Regions from separate parts of the Streptomyces sp. NPDC051569 genome, predicted to be linked through region 1. Evidence: riboswitches for the same ligand, from Rfam matches in the RefSeq annotation. Region 1 holds a riboswitch; each other region holds the start of a gene.
The links. Region 1 has a riboswitch for cobalamin ahead of ACIBAE_RS28440 (CbtB-domain containing protein). Riboswitches for the same ligand answer to the same signal wherever they lie in the genome.
Positions count from the first base shown of each region.

Region 2: another riboswitch for cobalamin. It lies ahead of ACIBAE_RS24805 (cobalamin biosynthesis protein); the one in region 1 lies ahead of ACIBAE_RS28440 (CbtB-domain containing protein).
Region 3: another riboswitch for cobalamin. It lies ahead of ACIBAE_RS04385 (ABC transporter substrate-binding protein); the one in region 1 lies ahead of ACIBAE_RS28440 (CbtB-domain containing protein).
Region 4: another riboswitch for cobalamin. It lies ahead of metE (5-methyltetrahydropteroyltriglutamate--homocysteine S-methyltransferase); the one in region 1 lies ahead of ACIBAE_RS28440 (CbtB-domain containing protein).

Region 1 is NZ_JBITDJ010000033.1:29,237-36,423, reverse strand. It holds gene ACIBAE_RS28465 (DUF2637 domain-containing protein) at 1-600, opposite strand, end outside; gene ACIBAE_RS28460 (hypothetical protein) at 636-1,292, opposite strand; gene cobM (precorrin-4 C(11)-methyltransferase) at 1,809-2,567, opposite strand; gene cbiE (precorrin-6y C5,15-methyltransferase (decarboxylating) subunit CbiE) at 2,564-3,835, opposite strand; gene ACIBAE_RS28445 (CbtA family protein) at 4,017-4,814, opposite strand; gene ACIBAE_RS28440 (CbtB-domain containing protein) at 4,835-5,059, opposite strand; cobalamin riboswitch at 5,099-5,249, opposite strand; gene ACIBAE_RS28435 (histidine phosphatase family protein) at 5,365-6,036, shown strand; gene ACIBAE_RS28430 (GlsB/YeaQ/YmgE family stress response membrane protein) at 6,126-6,389, opposite strand; gene ACIBAE_RS28425 (GNAT family N-acetyltransferase) at 6,660-7,187, shown strand, end outside.
Region 2 is NZ_JBITDJ010000021.1:24,928-32,114, reverse strand. It holds gene ACIBAE_RS24825 (alpha/beta hydrolase) at 1-546, opposite strand, end outside; gene ACIBAE_RS24820 (class II aldolase/adducin family protein) at 632-1,291, opposite strand; gene ACIBAE_RS24815 (anion permease) at 1,614-2,882, shown strand; gene ACIBAE_RS24810 (hypothetical protein) at 2,879-3,109, shown strand; cobalamin riboswitch at 3,180-3,324, shown strand; gene ACIBAE_RS24805 (cobalamin biosynthesis protein) at 3,357-4,355, shown strand; gene ACIBAE_RS24800 (cobyric acid synthase) at 4,352-5,938, shown strand; gene ACIBAE_RS24795 (putative cobaltochelatase) at 6,054-7,187, shown strand, end outside.
Region 3 is NZ_JBITDJ010000002.1:308,821-316,007, reverse strand. It holds gene ACIBAE_RS04410 (PLP-dependent cysteine synthase family protein) at 233-1,183, opposite strand; gene ACIBAE_RS04405 (MoaD/ThiS family protein) at 1,183-1,485, opposite strand; gene ACIBAE_RS04400 (putative leader peptide) at 1,601-1,717, opposite strand; gene ACIBAE_RS04395 (ABC transporter ATP-binding protein) at 1,787-2,596, opposite strand; gene ACIBAE_RS04390 (FecCD family ABC transporter permease) at 2,593-3,633, opposite strand; gene ACIBAE_RS04385 (ABC transporter substrate-binding protein) at 3,644-4,672, opposite strand; cobalamin riboswitch at 4,712-4,848, opposite strand; gene ACIBAE_RS04380 (Mov34/MPN/PAD-1 family protein) at 4,843-5,256, opposite strand; gene ACIBAE_RS04375 (amino acid permease) at 5,508-6,977, opposite strand.
Region 4 is NZ_JBITDJ010000003.1:289,246-296,432, reverse strand. It holds gene ACIBAE_RS07085 (protein kinase) at 1-700, shown strand, start outside; partial or broken gene ACIBAE_RS07080 (ECF transporter S component) at 814-1,233, opposite strand; cobalamin riboswitch at 1,353-1,568, shown strand; gene metE (5-methyltetrahydropteroyltriglutamate--homocysteine S-methyltransferase) at 1,729-4,047, shown strand; gene ACIBAE_RS07070 (cytochrome P450) at 4,227-5,459, opposite strand; gene ACIBAE_RS07065 (tRNA-dependent cyclodipeptide synthase) at 5,551-6,240, opposite strand; gene ACIBAE_RS07060 (Rieske 2Fe-2S domain-containing protein) at 6,745-7,187, shown strand, end outside.

The DNA.
Region 1 (7,187 bases):
CGGGCCGGAGGCGGAGTGGGCCGTCTTGGCGACGGTGGTGGGCAGAGCGGCGGCCGGAGCGGGCTCCAGCTCCTCGATCAGGGAGGCGACGAACTGCGGGGCGGGCATCGGGGGTGCCGATTCGGGTGATGGTGCGACGTCGGGCACCGGATCGGCGGCAGGGGTGGCGGCGGTGGCCTCCAGGTTCTGGGTGGGGCGGGTGTGGGTGTGGAACTGGGCGAGGAAGGCGGGGCCGACGTGGCCCCAGCCGAGGAGCAGGAGCGGGGCGACGGTGTCCAGGCAGGCCCGTCCGTAGCGTCCGGCCAGCAGGGGTTCGGCGGTGTTCAGCGCGAGGGTGAGCAGCCCGCACAGGTGCAGCAGTCGGTTACCGGCCCGCAGCTCCGCCTTGGGCACACCGCGCAGGGCCAGGAACCGCAGGGCGACCAGGAGCCCGACGACCGACAGGTCCACCATAGGGGCGATCAGCGGCGCGATCGGGTGGGGAACGCCGAGCCGCAGGGCGAGCGCCCAGACGTTGCCGAAGGAGAAGACGAAGGCCAGGGCCGCGATGACCGCCATGACCACGGTCACGGTGCGCCGGGTGAACCGCTCCTCCGTCATATCCTCGACCTTCTTTCTGGCATGGGTTGTTCGGTCTACTTGGCGAGCGGGACAGGGGCGCCGTCCGGTCCTTCGTCGTCGGGGAATGTCCGGCCGGTCGAGTCGAGGAGGGCGTCCAGGCACAGGTCCGGGTCGGCGGTCAGGTGCGAGGTATCTTCGGCGACGCGGGCCGCGTCGGCGTCTGAGACGTAGGGGGTGCGGATGCGCGTGTAGCCGGGGCGGCCCTGCATCGCCATCACGGCGACGCCGACGTAGGCGGGGTCCTGCAAGGTGACGGGGCTGGCGTCGGGCCAGTTGCGGATGTCGTCGCCCAGCGCGGCCACGGCGGCTTCCACGGTCTTCTGCGCGAAGGACAGCCCGATGGGGCACACGTCGCGGATGAAGGTGGGGATGGCATCACCGGTGGTCTTCTGGCTGATCAGGATCACCAGGATGCCGACGCTGCGGCCCTTCTTGACCAGGTCCTCCACCAGTCGGGCGTTTTCCGCCGTCAACGCGGCCAAACGTTTCGTCTCGGCGTCGCTGCCCTTGTACTCGCGGAAGTACGTGTGCGCCTCATCGATGATCAGGACCGTGAGCGGCCACTCAGGGGAGGGGCCGACGTGCCACATGTTCTTGACGCCCAGCACGTCGCGGATGGTCGCCGAGCGCCGCTTGCGCAGGTCCACCAGGCGCTTGAACGTGACACGCATGCGGGCGCGAGCCGAGGAGCTCCTTGACCACGATGAGCCGGCGCCTTGTTCTGGCAGCAGGATGGCGGTCGAATGCCTGCGATGGTGGCAGCTGATCGCGCGGGGCCCTGCTCCGGAGGGAGACGGTGGTGACATCTGAGGCTGCCGGGGTTCGAGCGGCTTGCCGGTGGGGGTGGTGAGGACGGGGGCGTTGTCGGTCCAACCCGTTCCGGCGTCCCCTCTCGCTCCCCTGACCGAGGAGCGGATTCGGTCCGCCCCCCCAAGGCGAAGACAGCGTTTGAGGCAACGTCGGCGTACGCAGTGGCCCCCACCGAGACGGTTCGGTGGGGCCTGCTGCCTTCGCCGCACGAGAGTGGTGGCGCTGGTCAGCGGTTCCCGCCGGTCGGCGACGGGGCCACCGGTGGCTGATCATGCTCCTGTCCGCCCCCTGGCGGCACTCACCGGTCACATGTGACCGGTGACCGGTCAGCGCGCTCCTCGGTCGCCCCGGCTCCCAGCCGCCTCAGCCCTCGCCCCTCAACAGGCGTGCGGTTCCCGCCTGTCCCGCTCCGGTGAGTACAGGTGGCTGTCCCTGAACTGTTCCGCTCCCAGCGTCCGGCCCACCATGATGACCGCCGTCCGCACCACGCCCGCCGCCTTCACCTGCTCGGCGATGTCCCCCAGCGTTCCCCGCAGGACCAGTTCGTCCGGGCGGCTGGCCATCGCCACCACCGCCGCCGGGCAGTCCGCGCCGTAGTGCGGCAGCAGTTCCGCCACGACCCGGTCGACGTACCTCGCCGCGAGGTGCAGTACCAGCAGCGCTCCGCTCTTCCCGAGCGTGGCCAGGTCCTCGCCCTCCGGCATCGGGGTGGCCTGCTGGGCGACGCGGGTCAGGATGACGGTCTGGCCCACCGTCGGTACGGTCAGTTCGCGCTTCAGGGCGGCTGCCGCCGCCGCGAACGCCGGTACTCCCGGGACCACTTCGTACGGCACCCCCGCCGCGTCCAGTCGCCGCATCTGCTCCGCGACCGCGCTGAACACCGACGGGTCACCGGAGTGCAGCCGGGCCACGTCCTGGCCCTCCTCGTGCGCGCGGACCAGTTCCGCCGTGATGCCGTCCAGGTCCATCCGGGCCGTGTCGATGAGCCGCGCGTCCGGCGGGCAATCGGCCAGCAGTTCGCGCGGCACCAGGCTTCCCGCGTACAGGCACACACCGCACTCCGCGAGCCTGCGCGCGCCCCGCACCGTGATCAGGTCGGCGGCGCCGGGGCCGGCGCCGATGAAGTACACCGTCATCGTTCTTCTCCTGAGGATTCCCCCGAGGGGACGTGCGAAAGGTCTTTCGTGACGGCCCACTGGGTGACCGGCATGGCCTGTCGCCAGCCGGTGAATCCGCCCACCGGGACGGCGTGCGCGACCGCGAGGCGTACGAGGTCGCCGCCGAACCGGCGATACCACTCGGCCAGCAGCGCCTCGGACTCCAGCGTCACCGTGTTCGCGACCAGCCGGCCGCCCACCGGCAGCGCCGCCCAGCACGCTTCCAGCAGCCCCGGCGCGGTCAGCCCGCCGCCGATGAACACCGCGTCCGGCACCGGCAGCCCCGCCAGCACACCGGGGGCCGCGCCCGTGACGACCCGCAGGCCGGGGACGCCGAGAGTCCGCGCGTTGCGGCCGATACGTTCCGCCCGTACGGGATCGCGCTCCACCGACACCGCACGACACGCATGGTGCGTACGCATCCATTCCACCGCGATCGATCCCGACCCGCCCCCGACATCCCACAGCGTCTCCCCGGGCGCGGGCGCGAGCACGGCCAGCGTGGCGGCCCGTACATGACGCTTGGTGAGCTGACCGTCATGCTCGTACGCGGTGTCCGGCAGGCCGGGTACGGCTCCGAGCCGCGGCGCGTCCGGGGCGCGGCGGCACTCGACCGCCACGACGTTCAGCGGATCGCCCGCCGGCTCCGCCCAGTCCCGCGCGGTGCCGTCGACGTGCCGTTCCCGCTGTGCCCCCAGCTGTTCGAGTACGTGCATACGGCTCGGCCCGTACCCCCGCTCACGCAGCAGCGCCGCGACCTCGGCGGGGGTGGCGGCCCCGGCGCTGAGGACCAGGATCCGGCGGCCGTCGTGGAGGGCGGCGGCCAACCGCTCGGCGGGACGGCCGACGAGCGTGACGACCTCGGTCTCCTCCACGGGCCAGCCGAGCCGCGCGCAGGCGTACGACACCGACGACGGATGCGGCAGCACCCGCAACGCCCCGGCGCCCACGACCTCGGACAGGGCCCGCCCGATCCCGTAGAACATCGGGTCCCCGCTGGCCAGCACGGAGACCCGCCGGCCGGCGTGCGCGGCGAGCAGCCCGGGAACGGCGGGCCGCAACGGCGACGGCCAGGCCACCCGCTCGCCGCCGCACTCGTCCACGGGGAGAAGCTCCAGCTGCCGGGGCCCACCGATCAGCACATCGGCTTCGCGCAGCGCCCGCCGCGCATCCTCCGCCAGGCCGGGCCACCCGTCGGCGCCGATCCCGACAACGGTCACGGGGAGCGCGGGGGGTGCAGGGCTCACTGCCACATACCTCTGGACTGGGGGAATGACCGGGGAAGGCCGACCCCGAACTCTACTGGCCGGGGGCACGGAGCCTCGACGGGCATCGAGCGGCGGACAGCACGCGCGGAAAGGTCGCGGGCGGGAGACGCGGTGGGGCCCGGCGTGAATACGCCGGGCCCCACGAGCACACGCAGGGGGGTTACGGGGCCGTCCGGACGGTGGCCGGCACCGCCTGACGCGGCTGGAGCACCCGCTCGGCCAGCGCCCCGAAGATCAGCCCGAAGGCCGTCCAGAGCAGGGCCTGTACGCCGATCGACGCCAGCCGGAATTCCCAGAGCAGAGCGGCCGGGAAGGCCTCCGGGATGGCATCGGTGTTGGCGGGCAGGACAAGGCAGGCCACGGCGACGACGACGGCGTATCCGGCACCGGCGACGACCGTCGCGTTCCAGTTGCCGAGGCGCGGGGCGAGCCTTCTCCCCGCGATGACGGCGATGGCCGCCAGCAACACGCTCAGCAGGATCATGAGGAAGTACATCGTGGTGCGCTTGCCGATGGTGTCCGGGTTTCCCACCGCCGGTGGCATCGCCGGGTACTTGAGGAACGGCACCAGGTAGACGGTGAGGAAGGCGGCCCCGGCGATCAGGGCCGAAGTCGCCCGCGGACCCAGTCCGCCGATCCTCCCCAGGCTGACGGAGAAGACCAGCGAGGCGATTCCGCCCAGAGCCACCCCGTACACGAGGAGGCCGGTGGCCAGCCCGAACGTCGACTGGACCGGCCGGCTGACGAGTTCCTCCTCCTCGTCCGAGGCCTCGGAGGCATCCGGGGAATGGGCCGCGCCGTGCTGATGAGCGGGCGCGGACTGCGTCTCCTCCAACGCGATGGAGTCCCGTACGGAAGGCTCTCCCGCCACATAAGCCAGCGCGAACGCGAAGAGTCCGGCCAGCACGCCCGCGATCATGCCGCGGACGAGGAGAGTTCTGACGGTGGAGGCATGCATTGCGTGATCTCCGTCAGCGGTCAGTGGCAGGGAAAGCCGAGCAGGTGACGGCCGTCGTGCACCCACTCGTGCACACCCGCACCGGAGAACACCGACGTCGCGCCCTGCTCAGCGCCGACGAAGTACAGCAGCACCAGCATCAGGGTGCCGACGAACACGGCCCACGGCAGGACCGCGCGCAGCGGAATAGGGGTCACCGCGGCGCTGGTGGGAGAAATGGCCGGGGGTGCTATGGCCTGAGCCATGACAGAACCTCCTTGGGGAACTCGCGTCCCAGTCAGTGGAGCTCGCACGACGGCCATCGGGTCTGACTCACCGGGCCCCTCTGCGTGGTACGCAGCCGGCACCCGGCATACAGTGGCGCGACCGTGCCGGGCTCTCACCGGACTTCCGTCTCGCCGTCGTGATATCGACGCGAAGGTACCGCGAACAGACAAGCGAGCCAAGAGGCCCCCCTTCCCGACCGGTCGGGCGCACGGCGGGATACGGGCGATCGCCAGGCATCAAACAGGGGAGGGCCACGGGCCGTCGCGACCACCGAGGAGGCCGTATGACCACGCGTGTGACGCTCATCTCACCGGCCATCAGCACAGCACTGCGTGAAGCCCGCTTCGGCGGCCGTGTCCCCGGTGACAGCGGTGTCCCCGACGACACCGGCGACAACGGCGACAACGGCGACACCGACGAACTGGACCCCGCCGGGCTGCGGCAGGCCGAGGCCGTACGGGAGACCTTCCCCCGCGCCGCCGCCCTGTACGTCTCCCCCTCGCGGCGCTGCCGCCGCACCGCCGAGGTGCTCGGCCTGGACGCGTCACCGCTCGCCGATCTCGCACCGTGCGCGATGGGCCGCTGGCAGGGCAGAACCCTCGACGAAGTAGCGGCCGCCGAGCCGCAGTCGGTCTCCGCCTGGCTGTCGGATCCCGCGTCAGCCCCGCACGGCGGGGAATCCATCCGAGCGCTGCACGCCCGCGTCGGCCACTGGCTCGACGCGCTCACCACACGTCCGAGCACGGCCGGCCAGGCGCCGGACAACCCCGGGGGACGCGTCATCGCCGTGGCCGAGCCGGACGTCATCCGTGCCGCCACGGTCCACGCCCTCGGCGCCGGCCCGGAGGCGTTCTGGCGCGTCGACGTGCGACCTCTGTCCGCCACCGAACTCAGTGGCAGGAACGGCCGTTGGAATCTGCTCAGCGGCCGCCCTCTGCACACCGGCCCGCACTGAGAACGCCCTCACACACGCGGGGCGCACACCAGCGTCCTCCAGCACCCTCAAGCCGGCGGGCACTCACGCTCGCGAGTGCCCCCAGCCGCTCAGTGGCGCGCCCTCGCCCGGTCCAGGGCCGCGACACCCACCGCCGCCAGGGCGATCTGGATTATCCATTCGATCCAGTCGGGGCCGTCGGTGTTCGCCACACCCACGGCGGCCGCGATCGCCGTCCCGATCAGCGCCGCGACGATACCGACGACGATGGTCAGCAGCACGCCGATGCGCTGGCGCCCGGGCACCACCAGTCGCCCCAGCACGCCGATGATGATGCCGATCACGATGGCCGTGACAATGCCGGAGATCTCCATGTCCGCTCCTTCTCACCACACCCGCTACCGATAGTGGTGCACGTCAAACGTCTGCCCACCGAACGCCCGTTCAGTCCAAGGATGCGACAGTTCGCCAGTCCGGTTTGACGGAGCCGCCCGAGCCGCCCGAGCCGCCCGAGCAAGCCGAACAGACCGAGCAACTCAGCACACCGGGCGAGTTGGGCGAGTTGAGCGAGCCGGGTGAACGGTGATCTGCGGCGGGATCGCCGGCGCGGCCGGTTGTCGGACCGTCGCCCTACAGTGCCCACCATGAATACCGAAGCACCGCCGGTGAGGATCGAGCCGTGGTCGGAGGACGATCTCGATCTCCTCCGCGCCTCGAACGCACCGGAGCTGATGACCCATCTGGGCGGGCCCGAGACCGAAGAGCAGCTGCTCACCCGGCACAGACGGTACGTCGGTCTGAGCGCCGACCGGACGGGCAAGGGGCGGATTTTCCGCATCGTGCTGCTACCGGACGGCGAACCGGTCGGCACGATCGGTTTCTGGGAGCAGACCTGGCAGGGCGAGCAGCTGTACGAGACGGGATGGGGGGTCCTCACCGAATTCCAGGGGCGGGGCATCGCCGCCGCCGCGGCCGCGGCCGTCGTGGAGCAGGCGCGCACCGAGCGGATGCACCGCTATCTGCACGCCTTCCCGTCGGTGGACAATCCCGCGTCGAACGCACTGTGCCGGAAAGCGGGCTTCTCGCTTCAGGGCCCCCGCCTGTTCGAGTACCCACCCGGGCACTTGATGCAGTGCAACAACTGGCGTCTGGACCTGACGGCCTCCAGCCCC
Region 2 (7,187 bases), on a different contig from region 1:
CTGCCGGCCGGCCAGGAATCCCATGAGGTTCATGGGGTGCTCGCGGGTGGTGCCCAGGCCGTGCACGGTGATCACCCAGGTGTCCCGGTGCCCGGGCACGAACCACGCGGGGAGGGGGCCGAGCTCGCCGGGGATCTCCACGTCCTTGTGGTCGAGGCCGAGGGCGACGGCGGGGGTGCCGCTGTACACCTGCGGAGTGAGGTGTACCCGGGTGCCGGGGGTGAGCCTGCCGTAACTGACGCGTTCCAGCCGCCGTACGACGGTGTCGGCGGGGCGCGCCACCCCGGCCTGTACGGGCCCGACGACGGCGTGGACGCCGCGCCCTTCGAGGCCGTACGTGCCGGGTCGCAGTGACGCCAGGCTGCGGGTCAGGGTGACCTGTCCGGCGGCCGTGGCGTGCACGGTGAGGCGGGGATCGCCGGGCAGGGGGCGCCCGGGCGATGCCTTGAGCGCGGCATCGCTGGCGTACCGGCCGGCCGCGACCGCGGCCGCGCCGACACCGATGAGTGTGGAGACGGCAGCTGCCGTCGCTGTAGCCGGGCGCACGCTCTCAGTGTCGGCGCGGCCGGCCGTTCCGGCCAGCGGGCGGGGGCCGTCAGGGGACGGACCGGCCGTGCGCCGGTGCCACGGCTCAGGTCTGGCCGTAGCCCCTGAGCTTCTTCCCGGCCTCGTCCAGCTGTGCCCCGGTGAGCAGCGTGGGCGTCCGCCCCGGGACGGAGGCGGCGGCGAGCCAGAGACGGCACATCCATTCCAGCTGGGCCGTGCGGTCGTACGCCTGGGCGAGGGTGTCGCCGTAGGTGACGGTTCCGTGGTTGCGGAGCAGGCAGCCGGTGCGCCCGCGCAGCGCGTACAGCAGGTGCGCGGCCAGTTCGTCGGAGCCGTACAGCGCGTACGGGGCGACCCGGACGGGGCCGCCGAGGGCCGCCGTCATGTAGTGGATCGGCGGCAGCTCGGACACGAGGGTGGAGACGGCGGTGGCGTGCACGGCGTGGGTGTGGACCACGGCGGTCGCGGAGGTGTTCCGGTAGACGGCGAGATGCAGCGGCAGTTCGCTGGTGGGCACGAACTCGCCGAGGACCCGGCGGCCGTCGAGATCGACGGCGAGTGCGTCCCCGGGGGCGAGCCGGTCGTAGGGCACGCCGCTCGGCGTGACCAGGACCAGGGGGCCGACGCGTACGGAGACGTTGCCCGAGGTGCCGACGACGAGCCCTTCCGCCGCCGTCCTGCGGGCGGTGGCCACGAGGTCCTGCCAGGCCTGTTCGATCGCGTCCCGCGACGGCTCTCCGGTCATGCGGCGATCTTGTCAGCCGGCCGGCGATCTTGTCAGCCGGCCGTGCCCGGCGGAAGCCGGCTCGGGCTCCGGGGGGCTCCGGCTCCGCTTCCGGAGAGGGCGGCCCGGTCCCCGGACGGAGCGAGCGGGTGGGAGCGGCGCGGAAGGATAGGTGAATTCAGCGGCGGAGGGGCGATTCCCGGACGACATGAAAATGACATCTGGGTGACATCACACGTGACAAACCCCATGAGTCACCGCACATACGTGCTCTGTTCATCTTCCGTTCATTCTGACTCCCTACGTTCACCGAGCCACTGACGTCGAACGATTGCCTGGGTACATGGAGCACATGACGCTGCTGCTCGCGATAGTGATCGCGACGGCTCTCGTGTTCGACTTCACCAACGGTTTCCACGACACCGCCAACGCGATGGCGACGACCATCTCGACCGGCGCCCTGAAACCCAAGATCGCGGTGGCCATGTCGGCCGTCCTGAATCTCGTCGGCGCGTTCCTGTCCGTCGAGGTCGCCAAGACGATCTCCGGCGGGCTCATCAATGAACAGGGCATCCGGACAGAAGTGATCTTCGCGGCGCTCGTCGGCGCCATCCTGTGGAATCTCTTCACCTGGCTGCTCGGCCTGCCGTCGAGCTCCTCCCACGCACTCTTCGGCGGCCTGATCGGCGCCACCCTGATGTCCGTCGGATCCTCCGGGGTCAACGGCGGTGTCGTGATCACCAAGATCCTGATCCCCGCGCTCGCGGCGCCCCTCGTCGCGGGCCTCGCGGCCCTGCTCGCCACCCGGCTGACGTACCGGATCGGCCGGGGGACGGACGAGAAGGCCACCGCCAAGGGCTACCGCGCCGGGCAGATCGCCTCCGCCGGTCTCGTCTCGCTCGCCCACGGCACCAACGACGCGCAGAAGACCATGGGCGTCATCACGCTCGCGCTGGTCACCGGGGGCGTCCTCGCCCCCGGCTCCAATCCTCCCCTGTGGGTCATCGTCTCCGCCGGTACGGCGATCGCGTTCGGTACGTATCTCGGCGGCTGGCGGATCATCCGCACCATGGGCGCCGGCCTCACCGATCTCCGGCCGCAGCAGGGCTTCGCCGCCCAGACCAGCGCCGCGACCGTCATCCTGGCCTCCTCGCACCTGGGCTTCTCGCTCTCCACCACGCAGTCCGTCTCGGGCGCCGTGATGGGCTCCGGCCTCGGCCGCAAGGGCGGGGTGGTCCGCTGGTCGACCGCGACCCGGATGTTCATCGCCTGGGGCCTGACCCTGCCCGCCGCGGGCCTGGTCGCCGCCGGCGCGGAGTTCCTGACCCGCCAGGGCAGCTGGGGCGTCGCGGCCGTGGCCGTCCTGCTCGTCGCGGCCTCCGGCGGGATCTGGCTCGCCTCGCGCCGCCGTCCGGTCGACCACACGAATGTCACGGAGACCGGCGGCCCGACCGCACCGGTGGCGGCCGCCGTCACCGCCGTCGCCCCGCCGCCCGTGGCAGCCGCCGGCGGCGCGCAGGACCTCCCGGCCGCCGACCCGGCACGACCCGTCAAGACAGCGGCTCCGGCAGCTGCCCCGGCACCCACCCCGGTAAAGGAACAAGCCGCATGAACATCGACTGGGCGGCTCTCGGCTCCGTCTTCGGCGTCAGCCTCGTGGCCACGATCGGGCTCGTCGGCCTGTTCACCCTGGGCATCGTGGGTCTCGCCAAGCGGGACTCCGCGTCCGGGCGGGGCGCCGCCGGCCCCGTGGTGGCACCGGCCCGTATCGGCGCCTACGCCTGCTTCGCCCTGTGCGCGGCGGCCGTGGCGTACGGGATCTATCTGATCGTCGCCTGACCCGGCCACCGAACGCGTGCCGTGTGGGGCGCGGCACACTGTCCCGTCGCAGGTCAGAGGTGAGTTGACGGTGTTCGCGGAGCGTGGTGGACTTCCGGGGCCATTTACGGAGGCAGAAGAGGAAGCCGGTGCGAATCCGGCGCGGTCCCGCCACTGTCACTGGAGGCCTCGTCCCCCAGGAGCCAGGAACTCTCGCCGCCGCATCACGTCGAGCCGGGGCGCGGACCCTGAGTGAGGACATGTCGCCATGCCTGGCTGGGGTTCAGCCGCCGAGCGGATCTTCGCGTACGGCGCCACCGCCGGCCTCCTCGCCGACCGGATGTTCGGCGATCCACGCCGGGGGCATCCGGTCGCCGCGTTCGGTACGGCCGCGGGGGCTGTCGAGCGGACGCTCTGGCGCGACCACCGCGGGTGGGGCGCACTGCACACCCTGGTCTGCGCCGGTGGCGCCGCCGGGGCCGCGGCGCTCGCCGCCCGGGGGGTACGCGACCGCCCCGCCGCCTCCGCCGTCCTGACCGCCGCCGCCACCTGGGCCGTCGTCGGCGGCACCTCACTGGGCCGGGAGGCACGGGCCATCGGCGGGGCGCTCACCGCCGGGGACATCGAGCGGGCCAGGCGGCGGCTGCCGCATCTGTGCGGACGCGACCCCCAGGCCCTGGACGGGCAGCAGATCGCCCGCGCCGTCGTGGAGTCCGTCGCCGAGAACACCTCCGACGCCGTGGTGGGCGCGCTGGTGTGGGGAGCGGTCGCCGGGGCGCCCGGTCTGGTGGCGTTCCGCGCGGTCAACACGCTGGACGCGATGGTGGGTCACCGGTCCGCCAGGTACCGCCGGTTCGGCTGGGCCTCGGCCCGGCTCGACGATGTGGCCGGCTGGCCGGGGGCCCGGCTGACCGCCGCCCTGGCGGTGCTGGCGGGCGGCCGTCCGCGCGGAGCCGTACGGGCGCTGCGGCAGGACGCGCACCGGCATCCGAGCCCCAACGCGGGCCCGGTGGAGGCGTCGTTCGCGGGCGCGCTGGGCGTACGCCTCGGCGGGACGCTGACTTACGGCGGCCGGGTCGAGCACCGGCCGGTGCTGAACGGCGCGGGGCGGCCCGTCGAGGTCGCGGACATCGAGCGGGCCGTACGGCTGTCGCGCCGGGTGAACACCCTCGCGCTGGCGGTCTGTGTCACGGGCCGGTTCGCGTACGGCGCGCTGCGGCGTGCCCGTGCGGCGGGTACGTCCGGAAGCGGGAAGGAACGCCGATGAGGCTGATGGGTCGGGGCGCGCCCGGCGGTGGCCTGCTGATAGCGGGGACCACCTCGGACGCCGGGAAGAGCGTCGTCACGGCGGGCATCTGCCGCTGGCTGGTACGCCAGGGGGTGAAGGTCGCGCCCTTCAAGGGCCAGAACATGTCGCTGAACTCGTTCGTGACGCGCGAGGGCGCGGAGATCGGCCGGGCCCAGGCGATGCAGGCGCAGGCGGCCCGTGTGGAGCCGTCCGCGCTGATGAATCCCGTTCTGCTGAAGCCGGGCGGTGACCGCAGCAGCCAGGTGGTGCTGATGGGGCGGCCGGTGGGCGAGATGAGTGCGCGCGGCTTCTTCGGCGGGACCGGGGCGTCCCCCGGGAGCACACCGCACGGGGGGCGGGAAGCCCTGCTGGCGACCGTTCTGGAGTGCCTGGAGGAGCTGCGGAGCACGTATGACGCCGTGATCTGCGAGGGGGCCGGCAGCCCGGCCGAGATCAATCTGCGCCGTACCGACATCGTCAACATGGGCATCGCGCGGGCCGCGCGGCTGCCGGTGGTGGTGGTCGGGGACATCGACCGGGGCGGGGTCTTCGCCTCGTTCTTCGGGACGACCGCGCTGCTGAGCCCCGAGGACCAGGATCTGATCGCGGGTTATCTCGTCAACAAGTTCCGGGGCGACGTGTCGCTGCTGGAGCCGGGTCTGGAGATGCTGCGCGGGCTGACCGGGCGGGCCACGCTGGGCGTGCTGCCGTTCCGGCACGGTCTGGGCATCGACGAGGAGGACGGGCTGCGGGTCTCGGTGCGCGGCGCCGTCCGCGAGTCACCGGCGTCCGCCCCGTACGGCGAGGACGTGCTGCGGGTCGCGGTCTGCGCCGTACCCCTGATGTCCAACTTCACGGACGTGGACGCGCTGGCGGCCGAGCCGGGGGTCGTGGTGCGCTTCGTGGACCGGGCCGAGGAGCTGGCCGACGCCGATCTGGTGGTCCTGCCGGGCACCCGCGGCACGGTCAAGGCGCTGGCATGGCTGCGGGAGCGCGGGCTGGCCGACGCGATCGTCCGGCGGGCCGCCGAGGGGCGTCCCGTGCTGGGCATCTGCGGCGGCTACCAGATCCTGGGCGAGCACATCGAGGACGAGGTGGAGTCGCGGGCGGGGGCCGTGGCGGGTCTCGGCCTGCTGCCCGTGCGGGTCAGGTTCGACCGGGAGAAGACCCTGGCCAGGCCGGCCGGGACGGCCCTCGGCGAAGCCGTCGAGGGGTACGAGATCCATCACGGCGTCGCGGAGGTGCGCGGCGGCGAGGCGTTCGTCTCGGACGAGCGGGGAACGCCGCTGGACGGTTGCCGGGTGGGGGCCGTCCAGGGCACGCACTGGCACGGGGCGCTGGAGAGCGACGCGTTCCGGCGGCGGTTCCTGACGGAGGTGGCGCGGGCGGCCGGCCGGCGTTTCGTCCCGGCGCCCGACACGAGCTTCGGAGCGCTGCGCGAGGAGCAGCTCGACCTGCTCGGCGACCTCATCGAGGAGCACGCCGACACGGACGCGCTGCTGCGTCTGATCGAGGAGGGGGCCCCGGCCGGGCTGCCCTTCATCCCGCCGGGGGCGCCATGACGACCGTCGAGGCGCGTCGGCCGCGTCAGCCGCGTCAGCCGCGCGGGACGGTACAGCCGTGTGACGCCGTGAAGCCGCTTGAAGCCGTGAAGCAGTACGAAGGAGCGATCAGCATATGAGCACGCCTTTCCCGTTCACCGCCGTCGTGGGGATGGACGATCTGCGGCTGGCCCTGCTGCTCAACGCGGTCAGTCCCGCCGTGGGCGGTGTCCTCGTACGCGGCGAGAAGGGCACGGCCAAGTCCACGGCCGTACGGGCCCTCGCGACACTGATGCCCGAGGTGGCGGCCGTCGCCGGCTGCCGGTTCAGCTGCGATCCCGCCGCGCCCGATCCCGGCTGCCCGGACGGCCCGCACGAGAGCGGTCCCGGGATATCCCGGCCGGCCCGGATGGTCGAGCTGCCCGTCGGCGCCTCCGAGGACCGGCTCGTCGGGGCGCTGGACATCGAACGGGCTCTGGCGGAGGGCGTGAAGGCTTTCGAGCCCGGGCTGCTCGCGGACGCGCACCGGGGCGTGCTGTACGTCGACGAGGTCAATCTGCTCCACGACCACCTGGTGGACCTGCTGCTGGACGCGGCCGCCATGGGTGCTTCGTACGTGGAGCGGGAAGGCGTCTCCGTACGGCACGCCGCGCGCTTCCTGCTCGTCGGGACGATGAACCCCGAAGAGGGCGAGCTGCGGCCGCAGTTGCTCGACCGGTTCGGCCTCACGGTCGAGGTCGCGGCCTCGCGCGAGCCGGAGCTGCGGGTGGAGGTCGTACGGCGGCGGCTCGCGTACGACGACGATCCGGCCGGCTTCGCCGCGCGCTGGGCCGACGAGGAGAGCGCGCTGCGGGAGCGCGTCTCCGCCGCGCGCGCCCTCCTGCCCGGGGTGCGGCTCGGTGACGCGGCGCTGCTGCAGATCGCCGCGACCTGCGCCGCCTTCGAGGTCGACGGGATGCGGGCGGACATCGTGATGGCGAGGACCGCGACGGCGCTGGCCGCGTGGGCGGGTCGTACGGATGTCACCGCCGAGGACGTACGGCAGGCCGCGCTGCTCGCCCTGCCGCACCGGCGGCGCCGCAATCCGTTCGACGCGCCGGGTCTGGACGAGGAGAAGCTAGACGACACGCTGGAGCGGTTCGCCGGCGACGAGGGGAACGACGCGAGCGGTACGAACGGCCAGGGCCCCGACGGGGACGACGACCCGGACCACGACCCCGATCCCGACGGGCCCGACGGTCCTGACGGACCCGGCGGCGGGGGCGGGCAG
Region 3 (7,187 bases), on a different contig from region 1:
CCCCATGTGTGCGAACTCACCTGCTCTGTCACCGGTTCGGATGGACGTCGGCCGGTGGGCGTGGCGCGGCGCGGCGCCCGGGAGCCCCGATGCGGTGCGACAACCCAGGAGCCCCCGGCGCCCCACCCGGTTCGGGTGGGGCGCCGGGGGCTCCTGGTACGGGGGTCGCGCCACGGGGGGTACGCGACGGGTGGCGCGTGGTGCCGGGGCTACGCCCAGGGCTGGCCCGGGGCTACGCCCAGAGCTGGCCGTGCAGCGTTTCGATGGCCTCTTCCGTGGTGGCGGCCGTGTAAACGCCCGTGGAGAGGTATTTCCAGCCGCCGTCCGCGACGACGAAGACGATGTCGGCGCTCTCACCGGCCGTGACCGCCTTCCTGCCCACACCGATCGCGGCGTGCAGTGCCGCACCGGTGGAGACGCCCGCGAAGATGCCCTCCTGCTGGAGGAGTTCGCGGGTGCGGGTGACCGCGTCGGCGGAGCCGACGGAGAAGCGGGTGGTCAGGACGGAGGCGTCGTACAGCTCGGGGACGAAGCCCTCGTCGAGGTTGCGCAGGCCGTAGACCAGGTCGTCGTAGCGCGGCTCGGCGGCGACGATCTTGATGTCGGGCTTCTGTTCGCGCAGGAAGCGGCCGACGCCCATCAGGGTGCCCGTGGTGCCGAGGCCCGCCACGAAGTGGGTGACGGAGGGCAGGTCGGCGAGGATCTCCGGGCCGGTGGTGGCGTAGTGGGCGCCCGCGTTGTCGGGGTTCCCGTACTGGTAGAGCATCACCCAGGAGGGGTTCTCGGCCGCCAGTTCCTTGGCGACCCGTACGGCCGTGTTGGAGCCGCCCGCCGCCGGGGAGAAGACGATCTCCGCGCCCCACATGGCGAGCAGGTCGCGGCGCTCCTGTGAGGTGTTCTCGGGCATGACGCAGACGATGCGGTAGCCCTTGAGCTTGGCCGCCATGGCGAGCGAGATGCCGGTGTTTCCGCTGGTGGGCTCCAGGATCGTGCAGCCGGGGGTGAGCCGTCCGTCCTTCTCGGCCTGTTCGACCATGTGGAGGGCGGGGCGGTCCTTGACCGAGCCGGTCGGGTTGCGGTCCTCCAGCTTGGCCCAGATCCGGACGTCGTCCGAGGGGGACAGCCTGGGCAGCCGGACCAGGGGCGTGTTGCCGACCGCCGCCAGCGGGGAGTCGTACCGCATCAGGCGGGGTGCGCCGCGAGGGCGCCGCCTGCCACGGCCGGGAGGATGGTGACGCTGTCGCCGTCGGCGAGCTTGGTGGAGATGCCGTCGAGGAAGCGGACGTCCTCGTCGTTGAGGTAGACGTTCACGAAGCGGCGGAGCTGGTCGCCCTTGGCGGGGTCGAGGAGGCGCTCCCGGATGCCGGCGTGGCGGGTCTCCAGGTCGGCGAAGAGCTCGGAGATGGTGTCGCCGGCGCCCTCGACGGCCTTGGCGCCGCCGGTGTAGGTGCGGAGGATGGTCGGGATGCGGACCTCGATGGCCATGGCGTGGGCTCCTGTCGGGAAGTGGCGTGGCGGGCGGTGGCGTGGCGGGCGCGCGGCGCGTGCCCCCGCGCGGGTGGGTGGTGCGTATGCGGGTGGCTGCGCTCGGGGGCGTCGCTCAGCCTGCGGCGCTGTCGGGACAGATGGCGCTGGCGAGGCGGCACAGGTCGACGTGCAGCCGCGCCACGAGCAGGGGGCTGCTCGGCGTCGGGTCGCTCACGTCGTGGGGAACCATGCGGTCATCGTATCGATTCCCGGTCGGCGTCCCGATAGGTGATCTCGCGTGCTGGACGCAGGGTGTTCGTCAGGTGGACGGCGGGAGGTAGACGACGGTGCGGGCGCCGGTGACGGGGTGGGTGCTGACCTCGGCCGTCACCCCGTAGACGGTCGCGAGCAGCTCGGGCGTGAGGACGTCGTGCGGGGTGCCGGAGGCGACGATCCGGCCGGCCTGGAGGACGTAGATCCGGTCGCAGTAGTACGCGGCGAGGTTCAGGTCGTGCAGGGCGAGCAGGTTGGTGGTCCCTGCTCGCTTGATCAGGGTGAGGATGTCGAGCTGGTAGCGGATGTCGAGGTGGTTGGTCGGTTCGTCGAGGACGAGCAGGGACGGCTGCTGGACCAGGGCGCGGGCGACGAGGGCGCGCTGGCGTTCGCCGCCGGACAGGGAGGGGAAGGCGCGGGTGGCGAGGGCGGCGATGCCGACGCGTTCGAGGGCGGCGTCGGCGAGGGCGGTGTCGGCCGCCGTGTCGGCTTCCCAGAAGCGTTTGTGCGGGGAGCGGCCCATGGCGACGACGTCGCGGACGGTCAGTTCGAAGTCGCTCTGCCCGTCCTGGGGGACGGTGGCGACGCGCCGGGCCCGGGCCTTGGGGGTCATGGTGTGCAGGTCGTCGCCGTCGAGCAGGGCGCGGCCGTGGCTGGGGCGCAGGGTGCCGTAGACGCAGCGCAGCAGGGTGGTCTTGCCGCTGCCGTTGGGGCCGACGAGTCCGACGGTCTCGCCGGGGGCGGCGGTGAGGTCGGCGGCGTCGACGAGGTGGCGGCCGCCGGCGCCGTAGGACAGTCCCTCGATGCGGAGTCCGGCGGCCGGGGTGGTCGCCGGTGCGGTCACGGGGGTGGTCATACGGGGGTTCCTTCCGGGCGGCGGCGCATCAGCCACAGGAAGAGGGGTCCGCCGGTGAGGGCGGTGAGGACGCCGACGGGGATGTCCTGGGGTGCGGCGACGGTACGGGCGGCGAGGTCGGCGGCGACCAGGACGACGGCTCCGCCGAGCGCGGCGACGGGCAGCAGGGCGCGGTGGGTGGCGCCGACGGCCATGCGCGCGGCGTGCGGGACGAGGAGTCCGATGAAGCCGACGGCGCCGCTGGCGGCGACCATCACCCCGGTGACCAGGGAGGCGAGGACGAAGACGGCGGCGCGGAAGCGTGCGGTGTCGAGGCCGAGGACGGTGGCGCCCTCCTCCCCCACGAGCAGCAGGTCGAGTGGTCTGGCGAGCGTCATGAGCAGCGCGATCCCGGCGGCGAGGACGACGGCGGGCAGGAGGAGCGTGCCCCAGCGGGCGCTGCCGAGGCCGCCGAGCGACCAGTAGAGCGCTTCCTGGAAGTGTTCGGGCCGGGCGGAGACGACCAGGACGAGGGTGGTGAGGGCGGAGAGGATGTACGAGACGGCGACCCCGGCGAGGAGGAGCCGGCCGCCGGTCATGGTGGGGCCCTGCCGGGCCAGTGCGTACACCAGGACCAGGGCGAGGAGTGAGCCGGCGAAGGCGGCGGCGGGCATGGCGACGGTGGTGGTGATCCCGCCGCCGATGCCGAGGACGAGGACGAGGACGGCTCCGGCGGAGGCGCCGGAGGAGATCCCGAGCAGGAAGGGGTCGGCGAGCCGGTTGCGTACGAGGGCCTGGAGGACGGTGCCGACGACGGCGAGCCCGGCGCCGACGATCGCGCCGAGGAGGACGCGCGGCAGCCGTACGTCGAGCACGATGGTGCGGAAGGGGCTCGGTTCGGCGCCGCCGGTCAGGATGGTGAGCACCTGGCCGGGCGGGATGCGTACGGAGCCGAGGGCGAGGCCCGCCACGACGGCCGCGGCGAGCGCGGCGGCGAGGCAGGCCAGCACCAGGGTGTAGCGCAGCCGCCCGGGGCCGGGCGGGGTGTGGCAGGTCACGGCGGGCGGCTTACTCGGCGGCTTCGGGGTGCAGTTGGGCGGCGAGCCGTTCGACGGCGGCGGGGGCGCGTACGCCGAGGACCACGTCGGACAGGGGCATGACCGCGAACCGCTTGTTTCTGATCGCCGGTACGTCCGCCAGCACGGGGTCCTCCAGCAGCCGCTTCTTCTTCTGCGCGACGGTGGTGGAGCCGTAGTCGTAGATGACGATGACGTCGGGCTTGCGGGCGACGACCTGTTCCCAGGTGGCGTCGCCGAAGGACTTGTCGAGGTCGGCGAAGACGTTGGTGCCGCCGGCGCGGTTGATGAGGTCGTTGCCGATGCCCTTGCCGCCCGCGGTGAAGGCGGTCTTGTCGCCGCTGTCGTAGACGAAGACGGAGAGCGGCTCGACGCCCTTCAGCCCGGCGGCGGTGGCGGCGAGGGTGGCACGGGCCTGTTCGGTCCAGCGCTCGGCGCGGTCGGGGACGCCGAAGGTGCGTCCTGTCTCTTCGATCTCCTGGTAGAGGTCGTCCATGGAGGTCTTGCCCTGGGCGCAGTTCTCCAGGTTGAGCCGGGTGTTGATGCCGGAGCCCTGGAGGTCGTCGCGGGCGCGGCCCTCGTTGGCGGCGAAGGCGCTGGCGTAGCCGCCGTAGACGAAGTCGGGGTCGGCGGCGAGGAGTTTCTCCTTGGAGGGGTACTCCTTGGCGAGCACCGGGACGCTCGCGTACGCCTTCGCGTAGGCGGGGAGGATGGTGTCGTCCAGGTAGGCCGTGCCGACGAGGGATTTCCGCAGGCCGAGCGCCAGCATGATCTCGGTGACGTGCTGGTTCATGGTCACCACGCGCTGCGGCGGCGCCGGGAAGGTGGTTTTCACGCCGCAGTTGGTGACGGTGTACGGGAAGCCGGGGGCGGGCTTCGCGGCGGTGTTCTTCGCGCCGGCCGGGTCCGCCGGGCCCGGGGAGCCGCCACAGGCGGTGAGGGTGAGCGGCAGCAGTACGGCGGATATGACGGACAGCGTGGCGGGCGTGAGCGCGCGGCCGCGCGGGGGCAGGACGGGCATGGCTGGGCCTCCTCCGGGGGATTTCCGCGTCCCCTGGGTGGTGGGAGAAGGGCGGCAGGTCAGTTCCTGGCTGCCAAGCGGGGCTTGGTCACAGTGGCGGGACCGCGCCGGTTTCGCACCGGCTTCCTGGCTCCTGCCGCCTTGGTTCGGTCGGGATCGGGTCGAGTCTGTCAGACGACCTCGACGTCCTCTTCGGTGACCTCGCCGTCGGTGATCCGGTACGAGCGGAACTGGAAGGGGCCCGCGTCGTCGGTGTCGGCGGTGGAGACGAGGACGTAGTGGGCGGCCGGCTCGTTGGCGTAGGTGATGTCCGTACGGGACGGGTACGCCTCGGTCGCGGTGTGCGAGTGGTAGATGATCACCGGCTCTTCGTCGCGGTCGTCCATGTCCCGGTAGAGCTTGAGCAGGTCCGCCGAGTCGAACTCGTAGAAGGTGGGCGAGCGGGCCGCGTTGAGCATGGGGATGAAGCGCTCGGCCCGTCCGGTCCCGGCGGGCCCGGCGACCACGCCGCACGCCTCGTCGGGGTGGTCGCGCCGCGCGTGCTCGACGATCCGGTCACGCAGGTCCTGGGAGATGGTCAGCATGGGGGAAATATAAGGGGCGGTCCGCCGGGGGCGCGGGGGCGGGAGCGGGAAGCGGACCGCCCGGTCCCGCGCCGGGGGCACGGGGCCGGGCGGTGGACCGCGACCGGGCAGTCGGCCGGCCCGGCGCCGCCGACCCGGCCGACCCTGCCGACCCTGCCGACCCGGAGAGCTGACGCGGTCACGCCCGACGGCCCCCGGATTCCGGGGGCCGTCGGGCGTTGCGGCTCGGGGTACGGCTGCGCGCCGTCGGACTACTCGGCGGCGGAGGCGTACTCCGGAGTGTCCTGTTCCGCGATCCTCGGGTCGCGCCGCCTCAGGTACTGCCAGCCGACCGCCAGGCCGACCGCCCACACCGCCGCCACGTAGAGGCAGACGCGCGCGTCCTTGTCGTACGCGATGAGGCAGGTGACGAGGCCCAGGAAGGCGAGCGCGACCCAGCTGAACAGCGAGCCGCCGGGGGCGGGGAAGGGCGAGGCCGGCAGTCGGCCCGCCTCCACACCGCGCCGGTAGCGGATATGGCTGATGAGGATCATCATCCAGGTCCAGATGCCGGCCGCGGTGGCCACTGACGTGACGTAGCCGAAAGCTTTCTCCGGCACGACGTAGTTGAGGATCACCCCGATGCCCATCAGGGCGACGGAGAGGGTGATACCGACCGCCGGGGTCTTGCGGGCGTTCAGCTTGCCGAAGACCTTCGGCGCCTCGCTGTTGGCCGCGAGGTCGCGGAGCATCCGGCCGGTCGAGTACATACCGGAGTTGCAGGAGGAGAGCGCGGCGGTCAGGACGACGAAGTTGACGATGCCCGCGGCGAGCGGGATGCCCATCTTCGCGAAGGCGTGCACGAAGGGGCTCGTGCCCTCCTCGAACTCGGTCCACCTGACGACCGCGAGGATCACCGAGAGCGCGCCGACGTAGAAGACGATGATGCGCCAGGGCAGTGTGTTGATGGCCTTGGGGAGGGTCTTCTCGGGGTTCTCGGACTCACCCGCCGTCACACCGACCAGCTCGACGGCGAGGTAGGCGAACATGACGCCCTGGAGGGTCATCAGGCTGGAGCCGATGCCGTTCGGGAAGAGGCCGCCGTGCGCCCAGAGGTTGGAGGCACTGGCGGTCTCACCGGCATCGGAGAAGCCGAGGGTGAGCACGCCGAGACCGATGACGATCATGCCGATGATGGCGGTGACCTTGACCATCGAGAACCAGAACTCGACCTCGCCGAAGATCTTCACCGAGATCAGGTTGACGCCGAAGAGGACCACGAGGAAGACCAGCGCGCTGACCCATTGCGGGATCGCGGGAAACCAGAAGTGGATGTAGATCGCGGCGGCGGTCAGTTCCGCCATGCCGGTGACCACCCACATCAGCCAGTACGTCCACCCCGTGGCGTACCCGAAGAAGGGGCCGAGGAACTCGCGGGCGTACTCCGCGAAGGAGCCCGAGACCGGGCGGTAGAGGAGCAGCTCGCCGAGCGCCCGCATGATGAAGAAGATCACGACACCCGCGAGGGCGTACATGAGGATGATGCTGGGGCCGGCCTTGGCGATGTTGGCTCCGGCGCCCATGAAGAGGCCGACGCCGATCGCGCCGCCGATCGCGATCATCTGGACCTGGCGGCTGCCGAGCCCGCGCTCGTAGCCCTCCTCGGTGGGGCCGCCCGCGGCGCCGCTCCCGCCGCCTCCGCCACCCTCGCCGTAAGCCTTGTCGACCTGCGCTGAGGTCATGTGGTGCGCCCTTTCTCCATGCCGGTCCGCGCCGTGCTCGGCCGCGGGCCGTTTCCGATCCCCCCGGATATATGGATGAAGTGCTCCCGGCGGTCGGCCGGTGTCAGCGCCTCCGGGGACAGGGGTGGCGTCCCCGGGAGGTCGTGAAGATCTATCACGGCGGCAGGGGCGGCCCGGGGATGATTATGTGACGTGGGCCACAGGGAAAAG
Region 4 (7,187 bases), on a different contig from region 1:
CCGGGGCCGGGCCTGGCTCGCGCTGGGTGCGGTGGCACTCGCCGCGCCGTTGACGGTCTGGCTGCTCCCAGGAGCGGACAGCGGGGACTCCGGAAAGGCGCCCACGACCGGGGGCACCGCCTCCGCGCCCGGCACCGCGTCCCGGCCGGCCACCACCGCTCCGGCGGCAGGACCGCCGGACCATATCGTGAACGACCGTGTCTCGCAGGACCGCTGGAGCCTGTCGGAGGATCCGGCGGAGGCGGCGCAGGGCATCGGCTTCTGTGACCTGGCCGGCCTCACCGAGGCCACACCGCCGACCGGCCTGCGGTCCTCCGTCGCGCACACCACCGGCTCGGACACCGCCTCGGTGGCGCTGCGCCCCCAGGGCGCGGGACAGGGAAAGCGGCCCGCGCCGTACTACGTCTCCGTGGGGGTCCGGCCCCCGCACGAGACGGACCGCTCCACCGGCAAGCCCCTTCCGTCCACCGGTACGGGCACCGGGTTCACCAGCAGGCCCGTCGATCTCTACTCCGCCTGGTCCTCGGGCGGGACCATCAAGCTCAGGTATCCCGACGACTTCCGGGCCCACTTCGGCGAACGGACCGTCGACGCTCTCCCGGTGGGCGACGACCTGGGCGACTGGACGGTGATCCTCTATCACGTCGAGGGCGGGCCGGCGAAGTACACACCCGTCGCGTGCAACGGATTCCACGCCTGAGTCGCCCCGGTCGGCCCGCCACCCGGACGGAACAGCTGCCGCACCGGCCACGCGGCAAGGGTCGCGGCGGCAGTGGGGGATCCGGTTTCTTCCGGTCGACGTTCCATCCGTCGTCACCGGGCGGAGCCCGCGCGGGTCCCTCGGGACGGTGCCTGGTCGCTCCCGAGGGGCTCTCGGAACCGGACGGGTGCGCGGAAGCGGGCGCGTCGGGCGGCTCTGCGGAACGTGGTGAGCACCGCCGGGCCCGCCGGGGTGACGCACACGAAGTTGGTGACGGCGCTACCGGTGTCCCAGCCGAGGGAGGTGGCGAGGTCGAAGGCGAGGTAGCGGTGCCACTGCTCGGTGAACGGCAGCCCGGGGAGGTAGGCGATGGAGCTGTGCGGGTCGAGGGAGAAGGGCCACAAGGAGAGGTTGAGCAGGAGGACCTCGCGGCGGCCGCTGGCGCGGGGCAGGAAGCCGGCGGGCATGCCGCCGAAGGCGCAGCCGAACATCTGGTACGGCATCCAGGGCCCGAAGCCGCCCGTGATCAGCGCGGGACGAGTCCCGATGCGGGCCGAGCCGGTACGGTGCCCGGCCCGCATCGCGGACGCCCGTGGTGAGCCCGCGCGCATCCGGAATATGAGCAGAGGTGACGCGGAGTTGCCCGCGCTCTAGGCTGGAGGGTGCAGCTGGTTCGCCCTGTCCGCCAGGCAGGGTGTCGTAAGAGGGAACCCGGTGGAAATCCGGGACTGCCCCGCAGCGGCGAGTGGGAACGACCGCCGTCATACGCACTGGATCCGAGCGGATCCGGGAAGCGACGGCCAGTGGGAATCTGCCTCGGCAGGTGTGCCCGCGAGTCCGAAGACCTGCCCGTTGCCCGTACGTGACCGATCGGGTGCGGATATCCCGGTGACCTCGTGGGCGGGTCGGCGTACATACCAGACGGATGAGCGCGCCGAGGGCGCGACCAGTCGGTCCGGTTCGTCATCCCTTCGCGTCCGCGTCCCGTCTCCGGGAGCTTCAGGAGTCATCTCGCGAAGGAGATTTCCGTGACAGCGAAGCCGACAGCCCCGGCAGCACGGGCCACCGTGTACGGCTACCCCCGCCAGGGTGCGAACCGCGAACTGAAGAAGGCCATCGAGGGTTACTGGAGGGGCCGCGTCACCGTCGGCGCCCTCCGGGAAACGGCAGCCGACCTGCGCCGGTCCAACTGGCGGGAACTGGCGGACACCGGCGTCCACGAGGTGCCCACCGGTGACTTCTCGTATGACGACCACATCCTGGACACCAGTGTCATGGTAGGCGCCGTGCCCCAGCGGCACCGTGCGGCCGTCGAGGCCGATGCCCTGGACGGTTACTTCGCGATGGCCCGCGGCACCCAGGACGTGGCGCCGCTGGAGATGACCAAGTGGTTCGACACCAACTACCACTACCTCGTTCCCGAACTCGGCCCGGACACCGTCTTCACCGCCGATTCCGCCAAGCAGGTGGGCGAGCTGACGGAAGCCCTCACACTCGGGCACACCGCCCGGCCGGTGCTCGTCGGCCCCGTCACGTATCTTCTGCTGGCCAAGCCCGCCCCCGGCGTGGCGGCGGATTTCGCACCGCTGACCCTGCTGGACCGGCTGCTGCCCGTCTACGCCGAGGTGCTCGCCGACCTGCGTGCCGCCGGGGCCGAGTGGGTCCAGCTCGACGAGCCCGCACTGGTCCAGGACCGCACGTCGGCCGAGCTGGACGCCGCCGCCCGCGCCTATCGCGACCTCGGCTGCCTGAGCGACCGGCCGAAGCTGCTCGTCGCCTCCTACTTCGACCGGCTCGGTGAAGCTCTGCCCGTCCTGGCGAAGGCCCCGATCGACGGCCTGGCGCTCGACTTCACGGACGCCGCCGCGGCCAACCTCGAAGACCTCGCGGCCGCCGGAGGGCTGCCCGGCAAGCGGCTCGTCGCGGGCGTCGTCAACGGCCGCAACATCTGGATCAACGACTACGAGAAATCGCTGGCCACCCTCGCCACCCTCCTCGGCCTCGCCGACCAGGTCGACGTGGCCGCCTCCTGCTCCCTGCTGCACGTCCCGCTCGACGCGGCGGCCGAACGGGACATCGACCCGCAGATCCTTCGCTGGCTCGCCTTCGCCCGCCAGAAGACCGCCGAGATCGTCACCCTCGCCAAGGGGCTCGCCCAGGGCACCGACGCCGTCGCCGCGGAGATCGCCGCGAACCGCGCCGACCTCGCCTCCCGCAAGAATTCCCCGATCACCCGCGACTCCGCTGTACGGGCCAGGACCGCGACCATCACCGACGCCGACGGCCGTCGCTCACAGCCTTACGACGAGCGTGCTTCCGCCCAGCGCGCCCACCTCAAACTGCCGTTGCTGCCGACGACCACCATCGGCTCGTTCCCGCAGACCGCCGACCTGCGCACGGCCCGCGCCGACCTGCGCGCGGGCCGGATCGACACGGCCGGTTACGAAGAGCGGATCACCACCGAAATCGGCGAGGTCATCTCCTTCCAGGAGAAGACGGGCATCGACGTCCTGGTGCACGGCGAGGCCGAACGCAACGACATGGTCCAGTACTTCGCCGAGCAGCTCACCGGCTACCTCGCCACCCAGCACGGCTGGGTCCAGTCGTACGGCACCCGCTACGTCCGCCCGCCGATCCTGGCCGGCGACATCTCCCGGCCCGCACCGATGACGGTGCGCTGGACCTCGTACGCCCAGTCGCTCACCGACCGCCCGGTCAAGGGCATGCTGACAGGCCCCGTCACCATGCTCGCCTGGTCCTTCGTTCGCGACGACCAGCCGTTGGGCGACACCGCCCGCCAGGTCGCCCTCGCCCTGCGCGACGAGGTGGCCGACCTGGAAACCGCGGGCACATCGGTCATCCAGGTCGACGAACCCGCCCTGCGCGAGACCCTGCCACTGCGCGCGGCGGACCGGCCCGCCTACCTGGACTGGGCCACCGAGTCGTTCCGCCTGACCACCGGCGCCGTACGCCCGGACACCCAGATCCACACCCACATGTGCTATGCCGAATTCGGCGACATCGTCCAGGCCATCGATGACCTCGACGCCGACGTCATCAGCCTGGAGGCCGCCCGCTCCCACATGCAGGTCGCGCGCGAACTGGCCGCGCACGGCTACCCGCGCGAGGCCGGCCCCGGCGTGTACGACATCCACTCCCCGCGCGTGCCCGACGCGGACGAGGCAGCGGCGCTTCTCCGCAAGGGACTGGAGGCCATTCCCGCCGAACGGCTGTGGGTCAACCCCGACTGCGGCCTGAAGACCCGCGGCTGGCCCGAGACCAGGGCGTCCCTGGAGAACCTGGTCACCGCGGCCCGCATCGTCCGCGCGGAACTGCCCGTCTCCTGATCCTTCGACGGCCGGGAGGAACGCGTCACGCGCCCTCCCGGCCGGTCACCACCCGCCCCGGCCCTCACCGCGTCGCCCGCGCCGGAGAGTGCGGCCGCGACCAGGCCGTCTCCTGCCTCCGCTCCCGTCGCGGCCGCGACGGAGGCCGTCCGTCGTGGCTCTCGATCCTCCGCGCGGCTTCACCACAGGACGTGGAGTCGTTCGGGTACGCGTTTGATGTTGCCCGTACGCCAGACCAACTGGTCCGCGGGCAGGGCCAGTCGCAGGGCCGGGAGGCTTTCCAGGAGCGCGGTGAGTGCTTCCGCGGCGTGCACGCGGGAGATAAGCGAGGCAGGGCAGAAGTGGGGGCCGGCCCCGAAGGCCAGGTGCGGATTGGGCGAGCGGTCGATGTCGAACCGCTCGGGTCCGTCGAACCGCTCGGGATCGAAATTGGCTCCTTCCACACAGACGAGGACCAGTTCCCCGGCCCGGATCAGGACGTCCCCCACCTGTACGTCGCCGAGCGCGATCCGGGGCAGCCCGTCCCCGATGGACAGCGTGCAGCGCAGCAGTTCTTCCACCGCGCTCGGCATCAGCTCGGGCTCGTCCCGGAGACGTCGCATCATCTCCGGGTGTCGTACCAGGGTGAGCACGGCGTGCAGCAGGAACACATACGTGCTCATCGCGCCGGCCCCGAACAGGGAGGTGACGACGGCCGCCAGCATCTCGTCGGTCAAGGTCCCGCCATCGCGGGTCGGGTCGTCCCGCAGCTCGCACAGCCTCCGGATGAGGCCCCGCTGGGATTCGCGGTCGGCGCGGACGTGCCGCAGCACGTAGGCGTAGTCCTTGTCCCAGTTGGCGGTGCACCCTTCGAACACGGCGGGGCTGGTGACAAAGCCGAGGTCCAGGCCGGCCATGAGCCGGCGCCCGTCCTCACGCGGCAGGCCGAGCACTTCGCAGACCATGGCCGCGGCGTAGGGCTCGGCGAAGCGCTCCCGCAGATCGACCGGTGGGCCTTCCTCGACCATGCTGTCGATCAGCTCGTGCGCCCGCTCGCGCATCCACTCGGCCGACGCCGGGCCGGACCGGGGACCGAATGCCCTGAGCACCTCCTGGTGGAGGCCCGCGCTGTTGACGTTCCCCATGGTGTTGACGACCTCCGGGGGGATCGTCAAGGCGTACTGGCGCGGCATGCCCGGAGCGGCCGTCGCGCGCAGGCTGAAGTGTTCGCCGTCCTCAAGGACCTGCCGGGCGAGGGCGTAATTGCTGACGAGCCACGCGTCGTCGCCGGTGAGCGTCCGCACCCGGGCGATCGGGCTTTCCTGCCGTAGCCGCGCGCACTCGGCCGGCACGACGTCGCCCCGCCGGGAGAGCGGCCATTCCACCGGCGCGTACGCCCGGTCGGTCTGGGGGGAGGTGGTGGGTGATGACATGGTGGGCTGCTTTCTGTCCGGGTCGTCTTCTCGCGGTGAACGGGCGGCTCGCGCTGGACGGGCGGCTCGCGGTGAACGGGCGGCCGGGGTGTCAGTCCTGGCAGGCGACGATGGCGTAGCCCTGGTTGTCGGCCGGTCTCAGACCGACCACACGGTCGCTGAACAGCAGGCGCCCCAGCGCCATGACCGTGTGGTAGCAGTGGACGGAGGAAGCCACGCCCAGGATGCTCGGGCTGTCCACGAAGAACGGCAGCTCGGCATCGACGTAGCTCTGCACCACCTGCACCTGCCTGGTGGTGGGGAAGGCTCCGGGGTCCAGCCTCTTGGCGAGGAACTGGTACGCCATCTCGTCCCGCACGGCCCGCAGCTCGGTATCGGTGAGCAGCGCGGTCAGCGCTCGCGCCCGGACCTCCTGATACGCGGGCTCTTCCAGGAAGTCGGACAACGGCCGGGCCCGCACCCGGTCCGCCGGCTTGCCCGCATCCTCCAGAGCGCCCTGAATCCGCCGCCGGACACCCCGCAGTTGCTTGGCCGCGCTTCTGCGCGCGTCCGCGAGCTCGTAGCCGAAGGCTTCACACATCGCGTCGAGATAGAGGTCGGCGTAGATCACGTCGACCACGTCGAAGTGTGCCGCCGCCCAGGAAATCGCGTGGGCCAGGCGCCGGCGGCTGAAGTAACTGTTGCCCGTGCTCACTCCGAAGAGCGCGTGATCCCCCTGCTGGAGGATGACGTCGCTCCGTGCTCCGAGCGGCACGGCGTCCACGGCGTCCACGGCGTCCACGGCGGGATCGGCACGTGACGGTAGTTCGCCTTGAGACATGGAACCTCACCCAAAGCAACGACAATCTTACACAGGGTGATATTCCGCATATGACAGAAGACCATGCGGCGCTTCACCCGAATGAGTGCACAAGGGTTTCCGGCCGCGGAGGCGGATGAGCTCGGCGCACTTCGACGGCATCAGCCGGCGCGGGCCGCCGGGCATCCCCGGTCACGGGGCGTCTCACGCCTCCGTCACCCTCCGGGGCGAGCCTGATCAGGGCGATTCCGTGGCAAGTACACAGAGTGATCGAGGAGAACGGCGACAGTGCGCCCCTGGCCACCAGAGCCCTGCGGGATGAACGACCGGGACGTGAAAGGCCGCGTCGGCGGACGCCCCGGAGACGGCGGAGCGGGTGTGCGACGCCCTGTCCGCACGCCGGACGCCTTCTTTCCCCGTTCCATATCCGTGACCCGCGTGCGAGGGAGAACCATGAGCGAGGCACAGTCCGCAAGTGGCCGGTCGATGACATCCGGGTCAGCGGGAAAGCCGCAGGCGCCCGACGATCGTGACGGCGGCGCGACCGACCTTCGGCGTACCGGAATCCATCCGGATTTCTGGTACCCGGTCGCCGTATCGGGCAGCGTGGCGCGGAGCAAAGCGTTCGCCGCCCGATTCGCGGGTCAGCGGATCGCGCTGTACCGGGGCGGGAGTGGCGCGGTCTACGCGCTGGAGGACCGATGCGCTCACCGTCAGGTGCCTCTGAGCATGGGTGTCGTGGAGGGCGAGACACTGCGCTGCTGCTACCACGCCTGGACCTATCGGGGAAACGGCCGTATCTCACAGATCCCGTATTTGCCCAAGGGTGCCGAGCGGCCGCCGCGTGGTGTGCGCTCCTATCCGGTCAGGGAAGCCTACGGTCTGGTGTTCGTCTTTCCCGGCGACCCGGAGAAGGCCGCCACGACACC